DNA from 4 places in the Streptomyces sp. NPDC104367 genome. Region 3 is predicted to be linked to each of the others. Evidence: riboswitches for the same ligand, from Rfam matches in the RefSeq annotation. Region 3 holds a riboswitch; each other region holds the start of a gene.
What was found. Region 3 has a riboswitch for cyclic di-AMP ahead of ACZ619_RS01500 (M23 family metallopeptidase). Riboswitches for the same ligand answer to the same signal wherever they lie in the genome.

Region 1: linked by a shared signal. The riboswitch ahead of ACZ619_RS16660 (M23 family metallopeptidase) and the one ahead of ACZ619_RS01500 (M23 family metallopeptidase) in region 3 are both predicted to bind cyclic di-AMP.
Region 2: linked by a shared signal. The riboswitch ahead of ACZ619_RS33600 (C40 family peptidase) and the one ahead of ACZ619_RS01500 (M23 family metallopeptidase) in region 3 are both predicted to bind cyclic di-AMP.
Region 4: linked by a shared signal. The riboswitch ahead of ACZ619_RS29765 (M23 family metallopeptidase) and the one ahead of ACZ619_RS01500 (M23 family metallopeptidase) in region 3 are both predicted to bind cyclic di-AMP.

The regions. Positions count from the first base shown of each region.
Region 1 covers NZ_JBVJND010000009.1:300,700-307,694, forward strand. The annotation lists gene ACZ619_RS16635 (GTP cyclohydrolase II) at 1-586, opposite strand, end outside; gene ACZ619_RS16640 (MarR family winged helix-turn-helix transcriptional regulator) at 703-1,233, opposite strand; gene ACZ619_RS16645 (dihydrofolate reductase family protein) at 1,356-2,486, shown strand; tRNA gene ACZ619_RS16650 (tRNA-Met) at 2,744-2,817, shown strand; gene ACZ619_RS16655 (PP2C family protein-serine/threonine phosphatase) at 3,011-4,108, shown strand; cyclic di-AMP (ydaO/yuaA leader) riboswitch at 4,354-4,511, shown strand; gene ACZ619_RS16660 (M23 family metallopeptidase) at 4,521-5,552, shown strand; gene ACZ619_RS16665 (aldo/keto reductase) at 5,831-6,793, shown strand; gene ACZ619_RS16670 (PrsW family intramembrane metalloprotease) at 6,821-6,995, opposite strand, start outside.
Region 2 covers NZ_JBVJND010000028.1:74,094-81,088, reverse strand. The annotation lists gene ACZ619_RS33610 (M23 family metallopeptidase) at 1-1,166, shown strand, start outside; gene pcrA (DNA helicase PcrA) at 1,231-3,717, opposite strand; cyclic di-AMP (ydaO/yuaA leader) riboswitch at 4,041-4,212, shown strand; gene ACZ619_RS33600 (C40 family peptidase) at 4,221-5,357, shown strand; gene ACZ619_RS33595 (tellurite resistance/C4-dicarboxylate transporter family protein) at 5,818-6,786, shown strand; gene ACZ619_RS33590 (hypothetical protein) at 6,790-6,995, opposite strand, start outside.
Region 3 covers NZ_JBVJND010000001.1:328,273-335,267, reverse strand. The annotation lists gene ACZ619_RS01510 (tyrosine-protein phosphatase) at 1-371, opposite strand, end outside; gene ACZ619_RS01505 (alpha-galactosidase) at 546-2,630, shown strand; cyclic di-AMP (ydaO/yuaA leader) riboswitch at 2,936-3,095, shown strand; gene ACZ619_RS01500 (M23 family metallopeptidase) at 3,100-4,026, shown strand; gene ACZ619_RS01495 (DUF6250 domain-containing protein) at 4,226-4,942, shown strand; gene ACZ619_RS01490 (SGNH/GDSL hydrolase family protein) at 5,088-5,873, shown strand; gene ACZ619_RS01485 (TetR/AcrR family transcriptional regulator) at 5,921-6,523, opposite strand; gene ACZ619_RS01480 (GNAT family N-acetyltransferase) at 6,566-6,995, opposite strand, start outside.
Region 4 covers NZ_JBVJND010000022.1:134,903-141,897, forward strand. The annotation lists gene ACZ619_RS29755 (M16 family metallopeptidase) at 1-1,331, shown strand, start outside; gene ACZ619_RS29760 (M16 family metallopeptidase) at 1,328-2,716, shown strand; cyclic di-AMP (ydaO/yuaA leader) riboswitch at 2,919-3,081, shown strand; gene ACZ619_RS29765 (M23 family metallopeptidase) at 3,094-3,849, shown strand; gene ACZ619_RS29770 (GntR family transcriptional regulator) at 4,037-4,732, shown strand; gene ACZ619_RS29775 (HPr family phosphocarrier protein) at 4,987-5,268, opposite strand; gene ACZ619_RS29780 (bifunctional acetate--CoA ligase family protein/GNAT family N-acetyltransferase) at 5,446-6,995, shown strand, end outside.

The DNA.
Region 1 (6,995 bases), on a different contig from region 3:
GGACCTTCGCGCGCAGGTAGCGGACATTGTGGGCGGTGGTGAAGACACCGGTCGGCACGCGGTCGCGGACGCCGACCCCGAGGTCGCGCAACTGCTCGGCCTTGTCGGGGTTGTTGGAGAGCAGGTCGAGTTCGTCGATGCCGAGGGCCGCCAGCATCTGCGCGGCGGCGGTGTAGTCGCGGCCGTCCTCGGGCAGGCCCAGCGCGGCGTTCGCCTCGTAGGTGTCCAGGCCCTGGTCCTGGAGCGCGTAGGCGTCGAGCTTGTTGTAGAGGCCGATGCCGCGCCCCTCCTGGCGCAGGTAGAGCAGGACTCCGCCGCGGTCGGCTATGCGCTCGACGGCCTCGCGCAGCTGGGGTCCGCAGTCGCAGCGGGCCGAGCCGAAGACGTCGCCGGTCAGGCACTCGGAGTGCAGACGGACCAGCGGGAGCGTGCCGGGGGCGGGGTCGCCCAGGACGACGGCCACGTGTTCCTGGCCGTCCGTCAGGCCGTGGAAGGTGACGAGTTCGGCGTCGACGCCGTAACCGTCCTGGAAGCGCAGCGGTACCCGGACGCGGGCGCGCTGGGTGGCGGCGGTGAAGTCGGGCATCGGTTCTCCTGTGGGCGGGTGCCTGCTTCAGATTTGAAGCAGATCCACGGCCGGAACCCTACCCTATGCTTTAAATTTAAAGCAACAGATTTCCGTGAGGCCCCCGAGCCCCGGAGTTACGAGCCGGAACCCGAACAGGGGGACGAACGGCGCCGCCACGGCACCTCGTCCGGCGTCGGCCGCGGGGTCGCCGCGTCACCCTCCAGCGCCCGGGCGATGGCGGAGCTGATCTCCTCCAGCTGCTTCACCTGCTCCTCGGAGAGCTGGTCGAAGACCGCCGCCCGTACCGTCTCCACATGCCCCGGCGCGGTGCGTTCGAGGACCGCCATGCCCGCGTCCGTCAGCTGGGCGAAGCTGCTCCGCTTGTCCCACTGGCAGTCCTCGCGCCGGATCAGCCCGTCCTTCTCCAGCCGGGTCACCGCGTATGTCAGCCGGCTCCGGGTGATCTTCGACTTCTCGGCGAGGTCGGTCATGCGCAGCCTGCGTTCCGGCGTCTCGGAGAGGTTGGCCAGGATCGAGTAGTACAGGTGCGGCATCCCGGCGTCCTGCTGGAGCTGCCGGTCGATCGCGTCCTCCAGGAGGTGCGTCGCCGCGATGTACGCGCGCCAGGCGCGCTGCTCCTCGGCGGAGAGCCAGCGAGTCGTCATACGTCCAGTGTAGGTTTGCTTCAAACTTTAACCAAGCCTGGCGTCCAGTCCAGACCACTTCTCAGCCTGCCGCCCCGCCGGCTGTCCCCTCCACCCCCCGCCGCCGAGAGTGAGCGCGTCCGATGCCGTACCCGTACGTCCTGCTGTCCGCCGCCGTCTCCCTCGACGGCTTCCTCGACGACACCGGCCCCGACCGGCTGCTGCTCTCGTCCCCGGCCGACTTCGACCGCGTCGACGAGGTGCGGGCCGCCTGCGACGCCATCCTGATCGGCGCCGGCACCATCCGCGCCGACAACCCGCGGCTCCTCGTCAACGACCCGGAGCGGCGCGCGGCCCGGGTCGCCGCCGGAAAGCCCGAGTACCCGCTCAAGGTCACGGTCACCGCGACCGGCGACCTCGACCCGGACGCCAGGTTCTGGCACACCGGCGGCGACAAGGCCGTCTACACGACGGACGAGGGCGCGGAGCGGGCGGCCGTGCTGGGGGAGACCGCCGACGTGGTGCCGCTGGGCCCCGAACTCGACTGGCGCCGCCTGCTGGAACACCTCCACGACGTGCGCGGCGTCCGGCGCCTGATGGTCGAGGGCGGCGGCACCATCCACACCCAGCTCCTCCAGCAGGGCCTCGCCGACGAACTCCAGCTGGTCCTCGCCCCGCTCCTCGTGGGCGACCCGAAGGCACCGCGGCTGTTCGGGCCGGGCGGCTACCAGGGCGGACGGCTGCGGCTCCTGGAGACCCGCCGGATCGAGGACGTCGTCCTGGCCCGCTACGAGCCCACGGCCCCCGGCGAGGGCACGGTGCCGTCCGCCGCCGACCGCCACTGGCTGCGGCTCGCCTGCGAACTGGCGGCCGACTGCCCGCCCTCCCGGACCGCCTTCAGCGTCGGCGCGGTGGTGGTCGCGGCCGACGGCACGGAGCTGGCCCGCGGCCACTCCCGCGAGGCCGGCGACCCCGTGGCGCACGCCGAGGAGGCGGCCCTGGCCGAGATCCCCCCGGCCGACCCCCGCCTCGCCGACGCCACCGTCTACACCAGCCTCGAACCCTGCACCCACCGCGCCTCCCGCCCCCACCCCTGCGCCGAGCTGATCCTGCGGGCGGGCGTACGGCGCGTGGTCACGGCGTGGCGCGAGCCGGACACCTTCGTGGCGGCGGCCGACGGCACGGGCATGCTGCGCGAGCGGGGCGTACGGGTGCTGCTGCTGGAGGAGTACGAGGCCCTGGCGAAGACCCCGAACGCGCACCTCCTGGGCTGACCCGAGCGCGCACCTCCTGGGCTGACCCGAGCGCGCACCTCCTGGGCTGACCCGAGCGCGCACCTCCTGGGCTGACCCGAGCGCTCTGCCCCTGGGCCGCCCCGAACACCCACGGGGGCCGGTCCGGTCACCCACCGGAGCCGGGTCGGAACACCCGCTGAAGCCGGGGCGCGGGTCCACCGGAGCCGGGGCGCGGGTCCACCGGAGGCGACGCGTGTGACTCACCCTCTCCGGATGGCGTATGCTGGTTTCACCGACGCGGGGTGGAGCAGCTCGGTAGCTCGCTGGGCTCATAACCCAGAGGTCGCAGGTTCAAATCCTGTCCCCGCTACTGAAGACCAGGGCCGGAATCCGAAATCGAGGATTCCGGCCCTGAGTCGTATCCCGGGCGTCCCAGGTGTGTGCCTCCGCGCGGTCCCCTACGTGTCCCTCATCACACTCATCCGCCCGGCCCACACCGCTCGCCCCCATCCCCCCGCTCCGGCAACCCTGGACGGACACACATTCGGACAAACAGGAGTCGCATGGTGGGCGCTGGCAAGGCGCAGCAGGACAGCTCGACAGCAGCCCGTACGCTGGCCCGCCTCCTGCCCACCCTCCTCGTGGTCGCCGGCATCGGCTACGACATCGCCACCCCGAAGGTCTTCACCGCCGTTCCCTTCTTCACCGCCGCCCCGCTGATCGCCGCGCCCCTCTGCTCCCTGCGCACCACCGTCCTCACCGGCGGCGCCGCGCTGGCCGCCACCTACGCCGTGCACGCCCGCTCCGGCGTCCTGCCCGACGCCGACGGCGTCACGGAGATCCTCACCGTGGCCACCGTCTCCGTCCTCGCGGCCGGCATCAACCGGATCGTCCGCATCGGCGACCAGCGCCTCGCCTCCGCCCGCGAGGTCGCCGAGGCCGCCCAGCGGGCCGTGCTCCCGGAGCCGGCCGAGCGGATCGGCGGCTTCGAGATCGCCGCCCGCTACGAGGCGGCCCAGGAGGGCACCTTCATCGGCGGCGACCTGTACGCGGTCCAGGACACCCCCTACGGCGTACGGCTGGTCGTCGGCGACGTCCGCGGCAAGGGCATGGGCGCGGTCGCCGCCGTCGCCGTGGTCATCGGCGCGTTCCGGGAGGCCGCCGAGCAGGAGGCCACCCTGGAGGCGGTGGCGGGGCGCCTGGAGCGGGCGCTCGCCCGTGAGGGCGTCCGGCGCGGCGGAGTCGACGCCCACGAGGGGTTCACCACCGCCGTGCTCGCCGAACTCCCGCACGGCGACGGCACGCTCCGGGTCGTCAACCGCGGCCATCCCCCGCCCCTCCTGCTGGACGGCGACGGCCGGGTGCGCCCGGTGCGCGCCCTGGAGGCCGCGCTGCCGCTCGGGATGGGCGAACTCGGCGCCTGGCCGGACCGCGCGGCGGAGCACGCGTTCCCGAACGGGGCGACGCTGCTGCTGCACACCGACGGCCTCTCCGAGGCGCGGGACGCGCACGGCCGGTTCTACGACCCCGAACGGCGGCTGACGGGCCGTACCTTCGCCGCCCCCGGCGCCCTGGTGGCGCGGCTCGCCACGGAGGTGCGCCGGCACACCGGCGGCGGCATGGCGGACGACATGGCGCTGCTCGCCGTACGGCGACCCTGAGTGAGGTCACGCAGGGTGGCCGGGTGACCGCCCTGCGCATAACATCTGAGTCACCATCAAAACCCGTGAGACTCCTTATCCGAACAGAACCCCAGGTCAACTCGCCCGTTTTTCGCCCGTCGTGGCAGGTAAGTCCATGCTGTGGAACCTTAACGATCAAGGAGAACGGCTTGGAATCTGACAGCTGGGTCTATTAACGTTCGATAACGCAGCGCGGTCGTCCCAGCCGTCACTCGAGACGGCTCCGTGCGCACGCGCCGAATCCCGCAAGGGAACCGGGGAACCACCACCTTGGGGTGAATCACGCGGCTACCGCCGGTACGAAACCGTCGGTATACGCGCGTAGGAGACCTTCCCGCTCCGAACCCGTCAGCTAACCCGGTAGGCGTCGGAAGGAAAGGAGTGCGCCCGCGTGGCGTCCAACCGGCCTGCCCCGACAGCCCCGTTCGTGCCCAGTCAGCGGCAACCAGAGACCTTCGGCTACGGCGGCTACCGCACCGACGAGGGCCCCTGGGAGGAGTGGAACCCCACCGAGGACTCCCTCTCCCCGGCACGCGGCCGGCACCGGGTCGCCAAGCAGCGCGGCGGCGGCGGACTCGCCCGCAGTTCCACGGTTCTCGGCGTCGGCGTCATAGCCGCCGTCGGCGCGGGCGGCATGGCCAGCGCCAACACCGGCAAGCCCCCGGTCTCCATCTCCCTGCCCGACCTGTCCACGGTCAGCTCCCTGCTCGGCGAGGATGGCGGCGGCTCGTCCGTCCAGGCCTCGCTCAGCAGTGTCACCACGACCGCGACCGACGCGGACTCCTCCTCCGACGCCGGCGAGGCGCTGCGCAACCGGATCATCGCCCAGGCCGAGCAGCAGCAGAGCCAGCTCGACACCAGGGCCAGCGCCAAGGCCGTCGCCGCCGCCGACAAGGCGGTCTCCGCCGCGGAGGCCAAGGCGGTGAAGGCGGCCGCCGCCAAGGCCGAGACCGCCAAGGAGAAGGCCGAGGCCGCCGAGAAGCAGAAGGCCGAGCAGGCGCGGCTCGCCGCCCTGGCCAAGCAGTACACGCTGCCGGTCGTCTCGTACACGATCACCGGCACCTTCGGCCAGGCCGGTTCCATGTGGTCCTCCGGGTACCACACGGGCCTCGACTTCGCGGCCCCCACCGGCACCCTGATCAAGGCCGTCCACAGCGGCACGATCACCGAGGCGGGCTGGGCCGGCTCCTACGGCTACCGCACGATCCTGACCCTCGACGACGGCACCGAGCTGTGGTTCTGCCACCAGTCCTCGATCGGCGTGAAGGTCGGCCAGAAGGTCTCCACCGGCGATGTCATCGGGCGCGTCGGCGCCACCGGCAACGTCACCGGCCCGCACCTGCACCTGGAGGTCCACCCCGGCGGCCAGGCCACCGGCATCGACCCCATGACCTGGCTGCGCGGCAAGGGCCTCAACCCCTGACGGCCGGTCCCGGGCATCCCCGGCACCCGGCATCCCCCGCTGTCCCCGATACCTCGGACATCCCAGGTACCCCAGGTGCCTGACATCCCCTGAGCTCCGGCGGCCCTGACGGCATCCCCCCGACGTCGAGGTCGCCGGTCAGGTGCGTCCGCAGGCGGGCGGCAGCCGGACCGTCCGAGGCCTGCCGGACCGTCCGAGGCCTGCCCCGGTCCTCCGCTTTTACGAGAACTTCGTATTGCACGGGATGGGCTGCCTGGCGGGCGATGTTGAACTGAGGCATGACTGCTTCTTCCGCTTCCCCCGTCCTCCGTAAGCTCGGCTCCTCCGACCTGGAGGTCTTCCCGCTCGCCCTCGGCGGCAACGTCTTCGGCTGGACGGCCGACGAGGCCACCTCCTTCGCCGTCCTCGACGCCTACGCGGCCGCGGGCGGCAACTTCGTCGACACCGCCGACGCCTACACGGCCTGGATCGAGGGCAACAAGGGCGGCGAGTCCGAGACGATCATCGGCAGGTGGGTCAAGGCCCGCGGCAACCGCGACGACGTCGTCATCGCGACGAAGGTCAGCCAGCACCCGGAGTACCCGGGGCTGTCCGCCGAGAACATCAAGGCCGCCGCCGACGCGTCCCTGCGCCGCCTGGGCACCGACCACATCGACCTCTACTACACGCACTTCGACCAGCCCGAGGTCCCGGTCGAGGAGATCATCGGCGCGCTGGACGAGCTGGTGCGGGCGGGCAAGGTCCGGCACATCGCCGCGTCCAACATCAGCCCGGAGCGGCTCCAGGAGTCCCTGGACCTCTCCGACCGCGAGGGCCTCGCCCGCTACGTCGCCCTCCAGCCCCACTACAACCTGGTCTCCCGCGACACCTACGAGGGCCCGCTCCAGGACCTGGCCTCCCGCACCGGGCTCGCCGCCGTCCCCTACTTCTCCCTGGCGTCCGGCTTCCTCACCGGCAAGTACCGCCCCGGTACGACGGTCGACAGCGCCCGCGCGGGCCGCGCCGCCCAGTACCTGGAGTCCGACCGCGGCCAGAAGGTGCTCGCCGCCCTGGACGAGGTCGCCGAGGCCCACTCCGCCCCGGTCCCCACGGTCGCCCTGGCCTGGCTGGCGGCCCAGCCCACCATCACCGCCCCGATCGCCTCGGCCCGCACGGTGGAGCAGCTGCCGTCCCTGCTGGGGGTGGCGGACCTGGAGCTGACGGCCGAGGAACTGGCCAGGCTGACAAGGGCCTCGGCCTGACCCCGGCGGGGCGCCGCAGGCGCCGTCCTACGACCGGTAGGGGTTGTAGGACGGCGCCGGCACCGCCACCCCGTACCACGCCGGTGCCCCGTGGACCGGCGTGACGGGGTAGCCGTACCCCGTGCCCGTCGTCCGGGCCGCGTAGTCCAGTGCGGGGCGGACGGTCTCGCGCCGGGCCCACAGCTCGGTCAGGAGTTCCCGC
Region 2 (6,995 bases), on a different contig from region 3:
ACCAGTCCGCCATGGCAGGCGCGACCCAGCAGTGGGAGTGGGGCACCCAGGCCTTCGACACCGGCGCGTACGACGCCACGCAGTGGAACTCCGACGGCACCCCGGCGACGCCCCCGGCCGAGCAGCCCGAACAGGCCGCCTACGAGGAGACGCCGTACGAGGAGACGCCGTACGGGGACACGTCGTACGGGGACGCGACGCACGAGAGCGCCTCGTACGAGGACACGGCGTACGGCGAGGCGGCCTACGACGACGGGACCTACGGCGAGGCGGCCTACGACGGGACGCCGTACGACGAGGCTTCCGCGGGTGACGGCGAGTTGACGGCCACCGGTGAGCTACCCGCAGTAACGCCACTGCTGGACGACCAGGAGGAGGTAGCCCCGGCCGGTCCGGCCCCGGCGACCCGCTCCGGCTCCCGCGCGGCGGCTCGTTCCCGGCGCCGTACGCCTCCCAAGCGCTCCGCGCTGCTGACCATCGCCGTGCCGTCCGCGTGCGTGATGGGCGTGGCCGGGATCGCGGTCGCCTCCGTCGGCACCTTCGGCGACGACGGCAAGGAGACCACCGCCACCGCCTCCGACGCGCAGTCGGTGAAGCCGTCCGTCGCCAACAGCAAGCTGGACGCGCAGCTGAAGACGCTCTCGGCGGGCGCCGACGACTTCGCCGACCGGGCCAGCCGCACCCAGGAACGCATCGACCTCAAGACGCAGCAGGAGACCGAGAAGAAGAAGGCGGCGGCGGAGGCGGCCCGCAAGGAGCGGCTGCGCCCCAAGTACGCCCTGCCGGTCGCGCAGAAGGGGCTGAGCGCCTACTTCGGCCAGGCCGGCGTCAACTGGATGTCCGTCCACACGGGCATCGACTTCCCGGTCTCGTACGGCACGACGGTGATGGCCGCGACCGACGGCGTCGTCTCCACCAAGTGGAACAGCGCCTACGGCAACATGATGATCGTGACGGCGAAGGACGGCACGGAGACGTGGTACTGCCACCTCTCGTCGTACCGCGTCGCCGCCGGTACGACCGTGAAGGCCGGCGACGCGATCGCCTACTCGGGCAACTCCGGCAACTCCACCGGACCGCACCTGCACTTCGAGGTACGGCCGGCCGGCGGCTCCGCCATAGACCCGCTGCCGTGGCTGCGCAGCCACGGACTCGACCCGACCTGACGCGACCCGGCCGGCCGTGACCGGCGGCCCCGCCGCGGCGGGGCCCGGTGCCTCGGCTCTCTCCCTACAGCTTCTCGACCGGCGCGTACCGCAGCAGCAGCCGCTTCGGCTTGGTGTCGCCGAAGTCGACCGTCGCCTCCGCGTTCGCGCCCGTGCCCTTCACCCCGACGACCGTGCCCAGGCCGAACTGGTCGTGGGTGACGCGGTCGCCGACGGCCAGCGAGACCACCGGCTTCTCCGCGGTCCGCCGGGTGGCGAAGCCGGACGCGCCCGACGCCGAGGAGCGCGAGCGGGCCGAGGAGAGCGAGGCCGCCACGCCCGACGCGGGCCCGGAGGACACCGGCGCCATCGCCCCGGTCCGCTTCCACTCCAGATACGTGCCCGGGATCTCCTCCAGGAAGCGCGAGGGCGGGTTGTACGACGGCTGGCCCCAGGCGCTGCGCATCGTCGAGCGCGTGAGGTACAGCCGCTCCCGCGCGCGCGTGATGCCGACGTACGCGAGACGCCGCTCCTCCTCCAGCTCCTTGGTCTGGCCGAGGGCGCGCATGTGCGGGAAGACGCCGTCCTCCATGCCGGTCAGGAAGACCACCGGGAACTCGAGGCCCTTGGCGGTGTGCAGGGTCATCAGGGTGATGACGCCGTCGCCGTTCTCGTCGTCGTCGGGGATCTGGTCGGAGTCGGCGACCAGGGCCACCCGCTCCAGGAAGGCGGCGAGCCCGGCGGGCTGCTCGCCCTCACCCGTCTCCTGCTCGAACTCCAGCGCGACGGCGGCGAGTTCCTGGAGGTTCTCGATCCGGGTCTCGTCCTGCGGGTCGGTGGAGGCCTGGAGCTCGGCGAGGTAGCCGGTGCGTTCGAGGACGGCTTCGAGGACGGTCGCGGGTCCCGCGCCGGACTCGACGATGGTGCGCAGGTCGTCCATCAGCGTGTTGAACCGCTTGACCGCGTTCGTCGACCGCGCGGCCATGCCGTAGGCCTCGTCCACGCGCTTGAGCGCCTGCGGGAAGCTGATCTTCTCGCGCTGCGAGAGCGCGTCGATCATCGCCTCCGCGCGGTCGCCGATACCGCGCTTGGGCACGTTGAGGATGCGGCGCAGCGGGACCGAGTCCTCCGGGTTGGCCAGCACCCTCAGGTAGGCGAGGACGTCCCGGACCTCCTTGCGCTCGTAGAAGCGGACGCCGCCGACGACCTTGTAGGGCAGGCCGACGCGGATGAAGATCTCCTCGAAGACACGGGACTGCGCGTTGGTCCGGTAGAAGACGGCGACATCGCCCGCCTTGGCCTCGCCCGCGTCCGTCAGACGGTCTATCTCGTCGGCGACGAACTGCGCCTCGTCGTGCTCGGTGTCGGCGACGTAGCCGGTGATCTGCGCGCCCGCGCCCGCGTTGGTCCACAGGTTCTTGGGGCGGCGGGACTCGTTGCGCTCGATGACCGCGTTGGCGGCGGACAGGATCGTCTGCGTGGAGCGGTAGTTCTGCTCCAGCAGGATCGTCGTCGCGTTCGGGTAGTCCTCCTCGAACTGGAGGATGTTGCGGATCGTCGCGCCCCGGAAGGCGTAGATCGACTGGTCGGCGTCACCCACCACACACAGTTCGGCGGGGGGCAGGTCGCCCTCGCCCGGCGGTACGTCGGCGGGATGCCCGCAGGTGCCGACGAGTTCGCGCACGAGCGCGTACTGGGCGTGGTTGGTGTCCTGGTACTCGTCGACCAGGACGTGCCGGAAGCGGCGGCGGTAGTGCTCCGCGACGTCCGGGAAGGCGCGCAGCAGGTTGACCGTCGTCATGATCAGGTCGTCGAAGTCGAGGGCGTTCGCCTCGCGCAGCCGCGACTGGTAGAGGGCGTAGGCCTGGGCGAGGGTCTTCTCGAAGCCGTCGCTCGCCTGGGCGGCGAAGTCCTCCTCGTCGACCAGCTCGTTCTTCAGGTTGCTGATCTTGGCGCTGAACGACTTCGGCGGATAGCGCTTGGGGTCGAGGTCCAGGTCGCGGCAGACCAGGGCCATGAGCCGCTTGGAGTCGGCCGCGTCGTAGATCGAGAAGGAGGAGGTGAAGCCGAGCTTCTTGCTCTCCCTGCGCAGGATCCGCACGCACGCGCTGTGGAACGTCATCACCCACATCGCGTTGGCGCGCGGGCCGACGAGGTGCTCGACGCGCTCCTTCATCTCACCGGCGGCCTTGTTGGTGAAGGTGATCGCGAGGATCTGGCCGGGGTGCACATGGCGCTCGCCGAGCAGGTGGGCGATGCGGTGGGTGAGCACGCGCGTCTTGCCGGAGCCCGCGCCGGCCACGATGAGCAGCGGGGAACCGGCGTGCACGACGGCCGCCCGCTGGTTGTCGTTCAGCCCCTCCAGGAGCGCGGCCGGGTCCAGCGCCGGGCGGGCGGCGCCGTCGCGGTAGTACGCGTCCCGGTCCGGGGGCGCGTCGAACTGCCCGTCGAACAGATCGTCCGGAATCGGCTCCGGTACGTGCTCGTCCTCGGGCGGCGGCGGGGGTTCCTCCTCGTGGCCGCGCGGGGGCTGGAGGCTCGCCAGGAAGCTGTCGTCAAAGAGGCTGCTCATCGCTCTCCGAGTCTAGGGCGCCCCACTGACAACCGGCTCCCACCCCGGAAACTCCACCCCGTCACCCGCCAGAATCACCCCGTCACGGTCGGCGACCAGGCATCCTTCACATCCGCGGGCCGCCCGCCTCGACGCCCGGACCACCGACCCCCTCCGGACAATCGACCCCAAACCATCCCCGATCAACCCATCACCGGGAACCGCAACACCAAGGTCACGAAAATGTATCGGGCATATCGCACATCAACCTTCACACGGACCACGCGAGTTGGCTAGCGTGCCGGGCAGGCCGTACGACACCCACCGGCGAACGTCGCCGGGCCGCACGGCCTCCGCCGAGTCCGGCGCGCCGCCGCGCATCCGGAGCCGGGGACCCACACCGACCTTGGGGTGAATCGGTCCCAACTCCCGGCCGGGAGAAGACCGTAGGGCAACCCTTCCGAACCACCCGCCCGAACCCGACAGCTAACTCGGTAGGCGGATCATGGAAGGAGTCGCCTCCGTTGGCGTCGCACCGCAAGTCACGCCCCTCGGGAACGCGCGTAGCAGGCATACGCACGCCCGCCCTGGCCACCGCCGCCCTCACCTCCGTCGCCCTGCTCTCCCAGACGGCCAACGCCGCGCCCTCGGAGGACGGCAAGCCGAGCCTGGAGGAGGTGGAGAAGAAGGTCAACGCCCTCTACCGGCAGGCCGAGTCGGCAACCGAGGACTACAACGCCGCCAAGGAGAAGACCGGCAAGCAGCGCAAGCAGGTCGACCGGCTCCTCGACGACGTCGCCAAGCGCACGGACCGGCTGAACAAGGCGCGTGAGCAGCTGGGGTCGTTCGCCGCGGCCCAGTACCGCACCGGGGCCAGCGCCCCCGACACCGCGACCTTCCTGCTCGCGGACAGTCCGCAGGACTACTTCGACCAGACCCAGCTGATGAGCCGGCTGACCTCGCGCCAGAAGGACGCGGTCGACGACTACGTCACCCAGCAGACCGCGACCATGAAGAAGCGCCAGGAGGCCACCGAGAGCCTCCAGTCGCTCACCGAGACGCAGGACGACCTCAAGACCGCCAAGACCACCGTCCAGACGAAGCTGGCCGCCGCGCGGAAGCTGCTGTCGCAGCTGAACGCCGAGGAGAAGGCGCGGCTCGCGGAGATCGAGAAGAAGCAGCAGGAGGAGGCGGCGCGCAAGGCGGCGGAGCTCGCCAAGGAGCAGGCTGCGGCCGAGAAGGACACGGCGTCCTCGTCGTCCTCGTCGTCCTCGACCTCGACGTCGAGCAGTTCCTCCTACGCCACGAAGGCCGCCAAGGCGATCGCCTTCGCCCGCGCGCAGATCGGCAAGCCGTACGTCTGGGGCGCCACCGGTCCCGGCTCCTACGACTGCTCCGGCCTCACCCAGGCCGCCTGGAAGGCCGCGGGCGTCACCCTCCCGCGCACCACCTACCTCCAGGTCGACGCCGGCACCACCGTCTCCCTCGCCGACGCCCAGCCCGGCGACCTCGTCTTCTTCTACGACGACGTCAGCCACGTCGGCATCTACATCGGCAACGGCATGATGATCCACGCCCCGAAGCCCGGCGCCTATGTCCGCGAGGAGTCGATCTACTACGGCGGCGAATCAATCATCCACAGCGTGGTCCGCCCGGCCTGAGGGAGGCGCGGGGCCGAGGGGGCGCGGAACACGGGTGCGGAGCGCACAGCGACCACTCCGCGCCCGGCGCCCCACTTCCAGCACACGCCGGGCGCCCGCCTCCGGCCCCCGCGCCCACCGTCCCGCGCGGACACGGGGCCGAGCGCGGGAGCGCGGAACACGGGCACAGGGCGCACAGCGACCGCTCCGCGCCCGGCGCGCACCCTCGCGGCACACCACCGCAGCGCCCGCCCCCACCTCTCGCCCGCGCCCGCCGGCCCGCACGCGCCCCAAGAGCCCCGCCCGCACCCGCCGCCCTCGCACACGCCCCACCTCCGCTCCCCCGCGCTCCCGCTCCACAAGAGCCCCGCGCACCTTCGCCGCTCGCGCCCCGCCTCCTCATCCCTCGCCCGCGCGGTTTTCCGGGGCACGCGCGCGTGGCCTGTTCGTGTGGGGGCCAGGGCTCCCTAGCATCGGCGGTATGTCTGGTATTTCCGCCCGTCGCGCCTGGTGGGCGCAGCGTCCGCCGGCGGCCGGGGCCGCTGTGATGGCCACCGGCATCATGTCGGTGGGGCTGCATCTGGCGGGGGCGGAGACCTTGTCCGTGGTCATGCTGGTGCTGGCCTGTCTGGCGTGGGCGGGGCTGGCCGCCGACTTCGTCACCCGGCTGACGCTCGACCGCGGTCGCTGGGTGTCGGAGGCGAAGACACCGGGCGCGCTCACCGCCGTGGCCGCGACGACGGTGCTGGGGACGCGGTTCTCGCTGCTCGGCCTGCAACCCCTCGCCGAGGCCCTGCTCGCGCTGTCGGTGGTGCTGTGGCCACCGCTGCTCGTCATGGTCGTACGGCACTGGAAGGAGCGGATGCCCGGCGCCGTGTTCCTGGGCTGTGTGGCCACACAGGGGCTCACCGTGCTCGGCGCGGTACTGGCGGCGGCGCTCACCACGGCATGGCTCGCGCACCTGGCGCTGGTGCTGTTCTGGCTGGGGCTGGCGATGTACGGGCTGGCCGTGCCCCGCTTCGAGTGGCGGCAGATCGCGCAGGGCCCCGGCGACCAGTGGATCGCGGGCGGCGCGCTCGCGATCTCGGCACTGGCCGGGGCGAAGCTGCTGGCCGCCGACAGCGCGCGCCTGTACCTGTGGAACGACGACGACCGGGGCGTCCTGCGCACGGTGACCGTGGCGCTGCTGATCCTGGACCTGGCCTGGTACGTCGTCCTGCTCGCCGCCGAGCTCGCCTGGCCCCGGCCGGGCTACGACGTACGCCGGTGGGCGACCGTGTTCCCGATGGGGATGACGGCGGCGGCGACGCTGTCCGTCATGGCCGCCGTCGGCGGCGCGTGGCTGAAGTGGCCGGGCGAGGCGCTGGTCTGGATCGCGCTGCTGGCCTGGCTGGCGGTGGCCGCCGGGGCGACGGCGGCCGCCCGCGCCGCGCTCAGGACGGCCCCCTGAGGGTCACGTCCACAGCACGGCGATGAAGATGTTCGCCACGGTCAGCAGGCCGACCAGGCCGAAGGCGCCCTTCTCGACCTTCTCGTCGTCCCGTTTCACGTAGACGAGTCCGAGGATCACGATCAGCAGGGCGAGCTTGACGCCGATCTTGATGCTGTTGACGTGGTGGCCGTTCGCCTCGTTGAGGCCGACCAGGATCACGCCGGTGG
Region 3 (6,995 bases):
ATCCGCCCCGCGGCCCGGCCCTCGCCCAGCAGCCCGCGCAGCTGCTCGGTGTTCCCCTCGCGGACCAGCTTCCAGAACTCGGCGCCGTCCGCCGGGTCGCTCAGCGGCAGGTTCATGTTCCGCACGCCGGGCAGTTCGACGTCCGGGCCCTCCAGCTTCTGGTCGGCCGCGTTGCGGAAGTCGAAGATCGTGTGCAGGCCCAGGGAGGCGAGGAACTCCGCGTCCTGCTCCGTGGCATGGGCGAGGTGCCCGCTGCGGAACAGCACGCCCGGCCGCACCCGTCGCCCGTCCACGGTCGGCAGGCCGCCCACGTCACGGAAGTTGCGCACACCGGCCAGCTCGGGCTCGGTCGACGGGACCTGCTGCGTCACGGGGGGCTCCTCCCGGTCGGCCCCGCCGGCGCTGCTCGTCGACGGGCACTGAACCGACCATACGACATCGGTTTCCGCAGGCAATGAGTTGTCCACAGGCGTTGCCTCGGGGCCCGCGGCCCTTGATGATGTTGGCGATTGAGCGGATCTGTTGGCACCTGTGTGAGGTTCTCGATGGTGGACATCGCCGAAGACGGTCGTACCTGGCTCCTTTCCGGCCCCGGCAGCAGCTACGCGCTGCACCTCACGGCCGCCGACGAGCTGCTCCACCTGCACTGGGGCCCCAGGATCCGGCTCGCCGACGCCGAGGCGCTCACCGCGTACGCCCTGCCCGGCTACTGGCCCTTCGAGTCCCCGCTGGACGGCCGCGAGGAGTACCCCGTCGAGGGCGGCCCCCGCTTCGTCCGCCCCGCCCTGTCGGTGCGCACCGAGCAGCGCCGCGGCACCGAGTGGACCTTCGAGTCGTACGAGACGGCGGGCGGCGCGGGCGAGGAGGAGCTGCGGCTGCGCTTCAGGGACGACGGGATCGCGATCACCCTGCACTACCGGATGCGCGGCGACGTCGTCGAGCGCTGGGTGACCGTCGGCAACCAGGGGCACGCGCCCGTGGAACTGCTGCGCGCCGACCCGGCCGCCTGGACGCTGCCCGACCGCGAGGGCTGGCGGCTGTCCCAGCTGCACGGCCGCTGGGCCGCCGAGTCCCGGCTCACCAGCGCCCCGCTCACCTACGGCGAGAAGGTCATCGGCAGCCGCCGCGGCCACACCGGCCACCAGCACCTGCCCTGGGTCGCCCTCGACACCGACGCCACCGAGGAGCGCGGCGAGGTCTGGGGCTGCGCCCTCGGCTGGTCCGGCTCCTGGCGCATCGCCGTCGCCCAACTCCCGGACGCGCGCGTGCAGATAACCGGCGGCGCCGGCTACGACGACTCCGGCCTGCTGACGCTGGCCGAGGGCGAGTCGTACACCAGCCCGGTCTTCGCCGGGTTGTGGAGCGACGGCGGCTTCGGCGGCGCCAGCCGCACCTGGCACGCCTACCAGCGCGCGTACGTCGTCCCGGACGCCGACCGGGACCGGCCGGTGCTGTTCAACTCCTGGGAGGCCACCACCTTCGACATCTCCGAGGAGCAGCAGAGCGTTCTCGCCCGGCGGGCCGCCGCCATCGGCGTCGAGCTGTTCGTGGTCGACGACGGCTGGTTCGGCGCCCGCACCAGCGACCGCGCGGGCCTCGGAGACTGGACCCCCAACCCCGACCGCTTCCCGAACGGCCTCAAGCCCCTCGCCGACCATGTGCACGACCTCGGCATGCGGTTCGGCGTCTGGGTCGAGCCGGAGATGGTCAACCCGGACAGCGAGCTGTACCGCGCGCACCCCGACTGGGTCCAGTACCAGCAGGGCCGCAGGCGGACGGAGCTGCGCAACCAGCTCGTCCTCAACCTCGCCCGCGAGGACGTCCGGGAGTACCTCTGGGAGCAGCTCGACGGCCTCCTGTCCGGCGCCCCGATCGACTACCTCAAGTGGGACTTCAACCGCTGCTTCACCGACGCGGGCTGGCCCGGCGAGCCCTACCCGCAGCGCCTGTGGGTCGACCACGTCCGCGGGCTGTACGCCCTGCTCGACCGGCTCCGCGCGGCCCACCCGGGCGTGGCCGTCGAGTCCTGTTCGGGCGGCGGCGGCCGTATCGACCTCGGGATCATGAGCCGCACCGACGAGGTGTGGACCTCCGACAACACCGACCCGCTGGACCGGCTCGCCATCCAGCACGGCTTCAGCCAGATCCACCCCGCCCGGGTGATGTCCGCCTGGGTCACCGACAGCCCGAACCACCAGCTCAACGGCCGGGTCAGCAGCCTGCGTTTCCGTTTCGTCAGCTCCATGGCCGGGGCGCTCGGCGTCGGCGGCGACCTCTCGCGGTGGACCGAGGAGGAGCTCGCCGAGGCCGGCCGCTGGGTGGAGCTCTACAAGGAGATCCGGCCGCTGGTGCAGCGCGGCGACCAGTACCGGCTGCGGCCGCCGACCGGTGGGCTCAGCGCGGTGCAGTACACACTCGGCGACGAGAGCGTCGTCCTCGCCTGGCTCCAGGCGCAGAGCTACGGCGAGCCGGCCCCGGCGCTGCGGCTGCGGGGGCTCGACCCGGCGGCGTCGTACGAATGCCGCGAAACGGGCGAAGTGCACCGAGGGGCGGTTCTGTTGCACCACGGACTGCGCACCGGACTGCATGGCGACCTGGATGCGACGGTTCTCCGACTGTGCCGCATCTGAACCTTCTGCCCGAATTGGCTGCTTGGTTACAACTCGCTCTGGAATAGGGGGACGTGGCGTGACGTGCGTGAGGAGCGTCATATTCGTGACCGTCCGTCGCGCGTCACGCTCACGTAATTCGGATGCTTTTCAGGGGGATTGAAAGGCCGGCGTCGATCGAATTCACGGAGGGTGACCGGGAATTCCGGTAACGGATCAAGCGAAACCCGGACGCAGGGAAGCGGCCGCTTGTCCGGGCGCGTCCCGCTCGCTTACGTTCGCCACGCATCCGGACGGAACGCCGAATCCTGCCGCCGTCCGGAGTCCCCACACACTCACCCGTGCCCGGCAGGAGCGGGGGACCCACCAGGTACGACCGCCTGTTCCGGTTCCCGGGACGGCCAGGGGTGCAGCCATGCCTCGCGCGTGGCCGGGCAGCTCCAGCCCGAACCCGACAGCTCACCTCGCAGGCGCCGGAGAGGAATGCGTCATGCCCGCGAAGGGTAAGCACCGCCGCCCCAAGTCCCAGCGTCTCACCCGCTCGATGGCCGTCGCCGGAACCGGTGGTGCCGCGCTGGCCCTGCCGCTCATGGGGGCCACCGGCGCCCACGCGGCCACTTCGCAGTCCGTCTCCGGAACGGCGGCGCGAGCGCTCGCGACCGCCGGGACGACGGCCGTGACCCAGGCGGCCGCCGAGGGGTCCGCCGCCGCGGGCTCCGTGCACCGCACGTACACCGTGGTGCCCGGCGACTACCTGTCGAAGATCGCCCGCGACCACGACGTGCGCGGCGGCTGGCAGCGGATCTACGCCGACAACCGGCAGGCCGTCGGCGACAACCCCTCGCTGATCCACCCCGGCCTCAAGCTCTCGCTCGGCGGCCGCGCCACCACGGCCCCGGACGCCGCGAAGTCGAACGCCACCGAGGAGTCGAGCGGCGCCGCGGACTCCGGCGCCGCGTCCTCCTCGAACACCGCCTCCTCCCCGGCCGCTTCGGCGGCGACCGCCTCCGGCTTCACCCTCCCGGTCGGCGGCGCCACCGTCGGCACCGGCTACCACGTGTCCGGCGGCATGTGGTCCAGCGGCTACCACACCGGCGTCGACTTCGTCGTCCCGACCGGCACCCCGGTCAAGGCCGTCGGCTCCGGCACGGTCGTCACGGCCGGCTGGGGCGGCGCCTACGGCAACCAGGTCGTCATCCGGCTCGCGGACGGCCACTACGCCCAGTACGGCCACCTCTCCGCCCTCTCCGTCTCGGCCGGCCAGACCGTGACGGCGGGACAGCGGGTCGGCCTCTCCGGCGCCACCGGCAACGTGACCGGCCCGCACCTCCACTTCGAGATCCGGACCACCCCCGACTACGGCTCGGACGTGGACCCGGTCGCCTACCTCCGCTCGAAGGGCCTCGCCGTCGGCTGACCCGAGGAGCTCCCCGGCCCCCTGGCCGGGCACACACGCGAAGGCCGGACCCCCGATCCCCGGGTCCGGCCTTCGGCGTGTTGCTTTCCTGTGGCGGGCACCCCCGGGGCATCGACAGCCGGGCCGGTGCGGCGGCACAGTGATCCCCGTCAGGCGCAAGCGCTTTCTCACGCCCCGCCGTACCGGAGGAACCCGCCCCATGACGACCACCCGCCGTGCCCTCGGAGCCCTGGCCGCCGGAGCCGCCCTCGCGGCCCTGGCCCCCGCCGCGGCCGCGAGCGCCGCCCCCCGGCACCGCCGCCCGATCGCCCGGGACGACTTCCGCCACGGCCTCGGCCAGTGGTTCGTGGAACTGGAGCGGGGCGGCACGGTCACCGCGTCCCGCGGAGTCCTGGAGGTCGACGTGCCCGCCGGCGCGACCGTCTGGTTCCGGCGCCGCCTCGAAGGGCCGTACGTCCTGGAGTACACCGCGACCCCGGTGTCGGCGGGCGGCGCCTACGACCGCGTCTCGGACCTCAACAACTTCTGGAACGCCACCGACGTCCGCTCCCCCAACGACCTGTTCGCCACCCCGCGCAGCGGCGCGCTCGCCGACTACGACTACCTCACCACGTACTACGCCGGCTACGGCGCCAACTACAACACCACCACCCGGCTGCGCCGCTACGTCGGCGAACCCGGCGTGCGGCCGCTGATCTACGACTACACCGAGCCCCTGCTCGTCGCGAACGAACCCAACCGGGTCCGGATCGTCTCCGACGGCCCGGTGGTCCGCTGGTGGAACAACGGCCGGCTGGTGTTCGACTACACCGACCCGGAGCCTTACACGGGTGGGCACTTCGCGTTCCGCACCACCTGGAGCCACTTCCGGATCAGCGACTTCCGGGTCTGGGGATTGCCCCTTCAACGCCCCTGATCAGACCCTTATTCCAAGCTTGGCAAAGTATTTAGAAGTGTCTTATCTCACCGTTCGTCAACCCCTTATTACGGTCGCGTAGGTCACAGTCGAAGGTGAATCATGTTCCGATGTGGCAGACGATTCGAAGAGTGACAATGCATCAGTGATCGGGTCGTACGTGGCGGTGGGGGACAGCTTCACCGAGGGCGTCGGCGACCCCGGCCCGGACGGGGCCTTCGTCGGCTGGGCCGACCGGTTCGCGGTACTGCTGTCGGACCGACGGCCCGAGGGCGACTTCGACTACACCAACCTCGCCGTGCGCGGGAAGCTGCTCGACCAGGTCGTGGCGGACCAGGTGCCCCAGGCCCTGGCGCTCGCCCCGGACCTGATCTCCTTCTGCGCGGGCGGCAACGACATCATCCGGCCCGGCACCGACCCCGACGAGGTGGCCGAGCGGTTCGAGCGGACCGTCGCCCGACTCACCGAGGCCGTCGGCACGGTGATGGTGACCACCGGCTTCGACACCCGGGGCGTGCCCGTCCTCAAGCATCTGCGCGGCAAGATCGCCACGTACAACGGACATGTGCGGGCCATCGCCGACCGGTACGACTGCCCGGTCCTGGACCTGTGGTCGCTGAAGACGGTGCAGGACCGGCGGGCCTGGGACGGCGACCGGCTGCACCTGTCCCCCGAGGGGCACACGCGCGTGGCGCTGCGCGCCGGTCAGGTGCTCGGCGTCGACGTACCGGCCGACCCGGACCAGCCCTGGCCGCCGCTGCCGCCGCGCGGCACCCTGGAGGTCCGCCGCGACGACGTGCACTGGGCCCGCGAGTACCTGGTCCCGTGGATCGGCCGGCGGCTGCGCGGCGAGTCGTCCGGCGACCATGTGACGGCCAAGGGGGCGCTCTCCCCGGACGACATCAAGATGCGGATCGCCTCCGTGGCCTGAGGCGCGCGGGGCACGGTGCGAGGGGTGGCCTCACCGCGGGCCGCCCCTCAACGCTCCTCGGGCAGGCCCAGTTCGCGGGCCAGCGCCTCGTCGACCCACTCCTGCGCCCGCGAGCGCGCCACGGACCCCGGGTACGAGGTGAGCTGGACGGCCAGCCCGTCCAGCAGGGCGGTCAGCCGCAGGGCCGCGGCCGCCGGGTCGGGGCACCGGAACTCGCCCGCCGCCACCCCTTCGGCGACGACCTCGGCGAGCGCCGCCTTCCACTGCTGGTCCAGCTCCCTGGTGACGTCCCGCAGCGCGGGTTCGCGCAGCGACACCGCCCAGCCCTCGATCCACAGGCGCCAGCCCTTGGCCTGCCCGGTCGGCGCGTACCAGCGCACCGCCGCCCGCAGCCTGCGCAACGCGGTCGTCCGGCGGCCCAGCAGCTTGCGCAGATGCGCCAGGTCGTCCTCGGCGGCATACGCGAAGGCGGCGGAGACCAGCTTCTCCTTCGTCGAGAAGTGGTACAGCACCAGTGCGTTGCTCACCCCGAGGGCCGAGGCCACGTCGGCGATCCGCACCGCCGCCACGCCCCGCGCCTCGATCTGTTCGATGGCGGCCCGCAGCAGTTCCTCCCGCCGCTCGGCCACGCTCAACCGCACTCTCGCCACGCGGTCACCCTAATCGGTCGCCAGAGCACCCGCGCCGGCGTCTCAGGCCAGCGGCAGCCGCATGATCGTCAGATCAAGCCAGCGCCCGAACTTGATGCCCACCTCCCGGACCGTGCCGGCGTGCTCGAAGCCGAACCGCTCGTGCAGCCGGATCGACGAGGCGTTCCCGGACTCGATGCCGGCGATCATCACATGGTGGCCGGCCTCGCGCGCCGCGGTCACGAGGGCGCCCAGCAGCGCGGAGCCGATGCCGAGCCCCTGCCTGTCCTCGCGTACGTAGACCGAGTTCTCCACCGTGTGCCGGTAGCCGTCCAGCTCGCGCCAGGGCCCCCAGGCGGCGAACCCGGCCACCTCGCCCGGCGCGTCGGCCAGTTCGGCCACGAGCGCCGAGCCGCGCGCTAGGTGCGCGGCGAACCAGGCCGCCCCCTCGGCGGGGGACTGCGGGGTCTCGGTCCACAGGGCCGTCGAGTGC
Region 4 (6,995 bases), on a different contig from region 3:
GCTTGGCCAACGGTCTGCGCGTGGTGCTCTCCGAGGACCACCTGACCCCGGTCGCGGCGGTCTGCCTCTGGTACGACGTCGGTTCCCGGCACGAAGTCAAGGGCCGCACCGGCCTGGCTCACCTTTTCGAGCACCTGATGTTCCAGGGCTCCGCCCAGGTCAAGGGCAACGGCCACTTCGAGCTGGTGCAGGGCGCCGGCGGTTCGCTCAACGGCACCACCAGCTTCGAGCGCACCAACTACTTCGAGACCATGCCCGCCCACCAGCTGGAGCTCGCCCTCTGGCTGGAGGCCGACCGGATGGGCTCCCTGCTCGCCGCCCTGGACGACGAGTCGATGGAGAACCAGCGCGACGTCGTCAAGAACGAGCGCCGCCAGCGCTACGACAACGTGCCCTACGGCACCGCGTTCGAGAAGCTGACCGCCCTCGCCTATCCGGAGGGCCACCCCTACCACCACACGCCGATCGGCTCGATGGCCGACCTGGACGCGGCCACCCTGGAGGACGCCCGCGCGTTCTTCCGGACGTACTACGCGCCCAACAACGCCGTCCTGTCGGTCGTCGGCGACATCGACCCGCAGCAGGCGCTGGCCTGGGTCGAGAAGTACTTCGGCTCCATCCCGGCGCACGACGGCAAGCCCGCCCCGCGCGACGGCTCGCTGCCCGAGACCATGGGAGGGCAGCTGCGCGAGGTCGTCGTGGAGGAGGTCCCCGCGCGGGCGCTGATGGCCGCCTACCGGCTCCCGGAGGACGGCACGCGCGCGTCCGACGCGGCCGACCTCGCCCTCACCGTCCTCGGCGGCGGCGAGTCCTCCCGGCTCTACAACCGCCTGGTGCGGCGCGACCGTACGGCCGTCGCGGCCGGCTTCGGCCTGCTGCGCCTGGCCGGCGCGCCCTCCCTGGGCTGGCTGGACGTGAAGACCTCCGGTGATGTCGAGGTGCCGGTCATCGAGACCGCCATCGACGAGGAGCTCGCCCGGTTCGCCGAGGAGGGCCCCACGCCCGAGGAGATGGAGCGCGCCCAGGCCCAGTTGGAGCGCGAGTGGCTGGACCGGCTCGGCACCGTCGCGGGCCGCGCCGACGAACTGTGCCGCTTCGCCGTCCTGTTCGGCGACCCGCAGCTCGCCCTGACCGCCGTCCAGCGCGTCCTGACGGTCACCCCCGAGGAGGTCCAGGAGATCGCCAAGGCGCGGCTGCGCCCCGACAACCGCGCGGTGCTCGTCTACGAACCCAAGTCCCCGGAGACGGCCCCGGACGCCGACGTGCCCGAGGACCCCGAGGCCGAGGCCACGGTCGAAGCCGGCGACAACGACGAGGAGACGGCCAAGTGACCGAGCTCGCCAGCATGGACTTCCACCCGCAGCCCCAGCCGGGCGACGCCAGGCCCTGGGCCTTCCCCGCGCCCGAGCGCGGCACCCTGGACAACGGCCTGACCGTGCTCCGCTGCCACCGCCCCGGCCAGCAGGTCGTCGCCGTCGAGGTGCTGGTGGACGCGCCCCTGGACGCCGAACCGGCCGGCCTGGACGGCGTCGCCACCATCATGGCGCGCGCGTTCTCGGAGGGCACCGACAAGCACTCCGCCGAGGAGTTCGCCGCCGAACTGGAGCGCGCCGGCGCCACCCTCGACGCCCACGCCGACCACCCCTGCGTCCGCGTCAGCCTGGAGGTCCCGGCCTCCCGTCTGGCCAAGGGCCTCGGACTGCTCTCCGACGCGCTGCGGGCGCCCGCGTTCGCCGACAGCGAGGTCGAGCGGCTGGTCCGCAACCGCCTCGACGAGATCCCGCACGAGCAGGCCAACCCCAGCCGCCGGGCCGCCAAGCAGCTCTACAAGGAGCTGTTCCCGGCCACCGCGCGGATGTCCCGCCCCCGCCAGGGCACCGAGGAGACGGTCGAGAAGATCGACGCGGCCGCCGTCCGCGCGTTCTACGACCGGCACGTCCGCCCCGCGACCGCCACCGCGGTCGTCGTCGGCGACCTCACCGGCATCGACCTCGACGAACTGCTCGGCGAGACCCTGGGCGCCTGGCGCGGCACCACCGCCGAGCCCCGGCCGGTCCCGCCGGTCACCGCCGACGACACCGGCCGGGTCGTCGTCGTGGACCGTCCCGGAGCCGTCCAGACGCAGCTGCTCATCGGCCGCGTCGGCCCCGACCGGCACGACCGCGTCTGGCCCGCCCAGGTGCTCGGCACCTACTGCCTGGGCGGCACCCTCACCTCCCGCCTGGACCGCGTCCTGCGCGAGGAGAAGGGCTACACCTACGGCGTCCGCTCCTTCGGGCAGGTGCTGCGCTCCGCCCCCGACGGCAGCGGCGCCTCCCTGCTGGCCATCAGCGGCTCCGTGGACACCCCGAACACCGGTCCCGCGCTCCAGGACCTGTGGACGGTGCTGCGCACCCTCGCCGCCGAGGGCCTCACCGACGCCGAGCGCGACATCGCCGTGCAGAACCTGGTCGGTGTGGCGCCGCTCAAGTACGAGACGGCGGCCGCCGTCGCGGGCACCCTGGCCGACCAGGTCGAGCAGCACCTGCCCGACGACTTCCAGGCGACCCTCTACCGGCAGCTCGCCGCCACCGGCACCGTGGAGGCCACCGCGGCCGTGGTCAACGCCTTCTCGGTGGACCGGCTGGTGACCGTCCTCGTCGGGGACGCGGCGCAGATCAAGGAGCCCGTCGAGGCGCTCGGGATCGGCGAAGTCACGGTCGTCGCCGCCGAGTAACCGGGCGGGCGGCACACGCGCGTGGAGCGGCCCTGGTGACCGGGATGTCACCAGGGCCGCCGAATGTCCGAATTGGGGCGGAGGTTGCCTGTCTGCCCTGTGGGATGCGCTACAAAAACCCGGATCCGTTTGGGTATGGAAAGCGCGCCCTCGTAGGTTCTTCCGGGCTGTCCGTCATGCAGTGCGCCGCAACCGCGGCACCGGACAGTCATCGCCGAGTCCCCGTACGGCGCGAGCCAGGGGAGCCGGGGACCCACACGTCCCTGGGGTGAATCGGGCGCCCGCGCGAGCCGCGAGGGGGTCCGTAGGAGACCTTCCTGCTCCGAACCCGTCAGCTAACCCGGTAGGCGAGAGGGAAGGAAAGGACCAGCCTCTACATGGCGTTCATGTGCGCCTCCGGGAAGCACCGTCGTCCCGGCCGGGTGAAGCGCACCGGCGCGCAGGCCGCCGGCATCGCGGCCCTCACCACCACCGGTGTCATCGGCACCGTCTCCGCGGCCCCGGCCCTCGCCGCCGAGAACTCCGTCGAGCAGACCGGCCTCACCCCGGTCATCACGGTCAGCGACTCGGTGGTCGAGCAGATCGACGCCCAGGCCGTCACGCAGAAGGCCGAGGCCGAGCGCGAGGCGGCCCTGGAGGCCGCCCGCAAGGAGGCCGCGGCCAGGGCGAAGGAGGCGCACGAGGCCAAGGCGCGCGCCGCCCGGGCGGCCGAGCGCGAGCGCCTCAACGCCTTCGTCGCACCGATCTCGGGCTCCTACGTCTCCACCGGCTACAAGACCGGCGGCTCCCTGTGGTCCTCCGGCACCCACACCGGCATCGACTTCCACGCCGCCACCGGCACGGCCGTGCACGCCGTCGGCACCGGCACGGTCGTCTCCACCGGCTGGGGCGGGGCGTACGGCAACCAGATCGTCATCAAGATGGCCGACGGCATGTACACCCAGTACGGCCACCTGTCGTCCATCGGCGTCTCGGTGGGCCAGCAGGTCACCCCGGGCCAGCAGATCGGCCTCTCCGGCGCCACCGGCAACGTGACGGGCCCACACCTCCACTTCGAGGCCCGTACGACCGCGGAGTACGGCTCCGACGTCGACCCGGTCGCCTACCTCCGCAAGCACGGTGTGAACGTCTGACGACATACGGCCAGATCTTCACAAGCCCCGGCTCCCGAGCCGGGGCTTTCGCCGTTTTCGTGCCCCCGCTGTCCAAAATATATCCCTGGATTCCGGCCCCCCGTCGGAAATTCCGGCTCATTGCAATAGAGTCACGGAACGGACGCCACTCGGCGGCTTTTCTCGGGGATTAAGGCGGAGGTCGGTCATGCGTATTCCGGCGCACTCGGTATGCACGGCGATCCGGGACGACATCGTCGCGGGTGTCTACGAGCGAGGCGGCCGGCTCACCGAGGAACTGCTGGCCCGCCGCTACGGCGTCTCGCGCGTCCCCGTCCGCGAGGCCCTGCGCACCCTGGAGGCCGAGGGCTTCGTGGTGACGCGCCGGCACGCGGGCGCGTGCGTCGCCGAGCCGACCGAGCAGGAGGCGGCCGACCTGCTGGAGATGCGGATGCTCCTGGAGCCGCTGGGCGCCGCACGGGCCGCCCAGCGGCGCACCGAGGCCCACCTCAAGGTGCTGCGCGGGCTGGTCAGGCTGGGCCAGGAGCGGTCCCGCAGGGGCAACAGCGAGGATCTGCGCTCGCTGGGCGGCTGGTTCCACGAGACGCTCGCCCAGGCCTCCGGCAGCCACGCCCTGACCTCGACCCTCACCCAGCTGCGGCACAAGATCGCCTGGATGTACGCGGCCGACGCGCCCGCCAACCCCGTGGAGTCCTGGGCCGAGCACGGCGCCATCGTGGACGCGGTGGCGCGCGGCGACGGCGAGCGCGCACGGGCGATCACCGCGCTGCACACCGAGCGCGTGACGGCCGCCCACCGGCTGCGGTTCTCGGGCGGGGCCGACCGGGCGAACGGTGTGAGGACTTCGCAACCTCCCGTAAACATGTCGGGCCTGCGGCATTAACACGAGCGCCGTATACAAAGAGATGTTATTCAGCGGAGCCGTATTTCCGCTGCCCTTATTCGCGCGCGCCGGGAATTTCCGGTGGCGCGCTATTGGTGTGCCTGGTGCAAATGGTGCGGGGCGTGCGGAACGCCTCGCCGCGCACGCCGGAGCCGAGGCGGGGCAAATTTCCGGGGCGGAAAACGGCGAGGCCGCGCCGCCCCGTTCGGGTGCGGCGCGGCCTCGGCCCTGACGTGCGGGCGGCGCTGTGTCGCTCAGACGGTCTCGGGGAGCTCCTCGAGACCCTCGGCGACCAGCTTGGCCAGGCGGTCGAGGGCGGCGTCGGAGCCCTCGGCGTCGGAGGCGAGGACGATCTCCTCGCCGCCCTGGGCGCCCAGGCCCAGGACAGCCAGCATGGAGGCCGCGTTGACAGGGTTGCCCCCGGCCTTGGCGATCGTCACCGGGACGCCTGCGGCCGTGGCGGCTCGGACGAAGATGGAAGCGGGGCGGGCGTGGAGGCCCTCGGCCCAGCCGACGTTGACGCGGCGCTCAGCCATGTGATGCTGCCCTTCGGTTTTCAGGGTTGTCTAGACCAGTTTCCCATAACGTGAAGCATCCCCGGAGCGGACACGGATGCCCTCCGGGTGTGTCGTCGGACCGCGGCCTCGGCCCGACTTCCGTCCTCCACAGACTGCCTCGCGCCGTTGTCGGACGCGAGCCGTACTCTGGGGCCCATGCAGACCCCGGCGGACCGGCAGGACCGGCACGAGTACCCCGCCCACTGGGAGGCGGACGTGGTACTGCGCGACGGTGGCACCGCGCGCGTCCGGCCCATCACCGTCGATGACGCCGACCGCCTGGTCAGCTTCTACGAGCAGGTCTCGGACGAGTCGAAGTACTACCGCTTCTTCGCGCCCTACCCCAGGCTCTCCGCCAAGGACGTCCACCGCTTCACGCACCACGACTTTGTGGACAGGGTGGGACTCGCGGCCACCATCGGCGGCGAGTTCATCGCCACCGTACGCTATGACCGCATTGGCGCCGACGGCATGCCCGCGTCGGCCCCCGCCGACGAGGCCGAGGTCGCCTTCCTCGTCCAGGACGCCCACCAGGGCCGCGGTGTCGCCTCCGCTCTCCTGGAGCACATCGCCGCCGTCGCGCGCGAGCGCGGCATCCGCCGGTTCGCCGCCGAGGTGCTGCCCGCCAACTCCAAGATGATCAAGGTGTTCACGGACGCCGGCTACACCCAGCAGCGCAGCTTCGAGGACGGCGTGGTCCGGCTGGAGTTCGACCTGGAGCCCACCGACCGCTCCCTCGCGGTCCAGCGCGCCCGCGAACAGCGCGCGGAGGCCCGCTCGGTACGACGGCTGCTCGCCCCCGGCGCGGTCGCGGTGGTTGGCGTCGGCCGCGCGCCCGGCGGCGTCGGCCGCAGCGTCCTCGGCAACCTCCGGGACGCCGGCTTCACCGGCCGCCTGCACGCCGTGAACCGGGCCTTCCCGCAGGACCTCAAGGAGGTCGACGGGGTGCCCGCGCACCGCTCCGTGCGGGACATCGACGGACCGGTCGACCTCGCCGTGGTCGCCGTCCCCGCCGAGCACGTCCCCTCCGTCGTCACGGACTGCGGCGAGCACGGCGTCCAGGGGCTCGTCGTCCTGTCCGCCGGATACGCCGAGAGCGGCCCGGACGGCCGCGAGCGCCAGCGCGAACTGGTCCGGCACGCGCGCACGTACGGCATGCGGATCATCGGCCCCAACGCCTTCGGCGTCATCAACACCGCCGCCGACGTCCGGCTGAACGCCTCCCTCGCGCCCGAGATGCCGCGCCCCGGCCGCATCGGCCTGTTCGCCCAGTCCGGCGCCATCGGGATCGCCCTGCTGTCCCGGCTGCACCGGCGGGGCGGCGGCGTCACCGGGACCACGGGCGTGTCCACGTTCGTCTCGTCGGGCAACCGCGCGGACGTCTCCGGCAACGACGTCCTCCAGTACTGGTACGACGACCCCGAGACCGACGTCGTCCTCATGTACCTGGAGTCCATCGGCAACCCGCGCAAGTTCACGCGCCTCGCGCGGCGGACGGCGGCGGCCAAGCCCCTGGTCGTCGTGCAGGGCGCCGGGTCCGCGCCGCAGGGGCACGCGGTACGGGCGACGCGGCTGCCGCACGCCACGGTGTCCGCGCTGCTGCGGCAGGCCGGGGTGATCCGCGTCGACACCATCACCGAGCTGGTCGACGCGGGGCTGCTGCTCGCGCGCCAGCCGCTGCCGGCCGGGCCGCGCGTGACGATCCT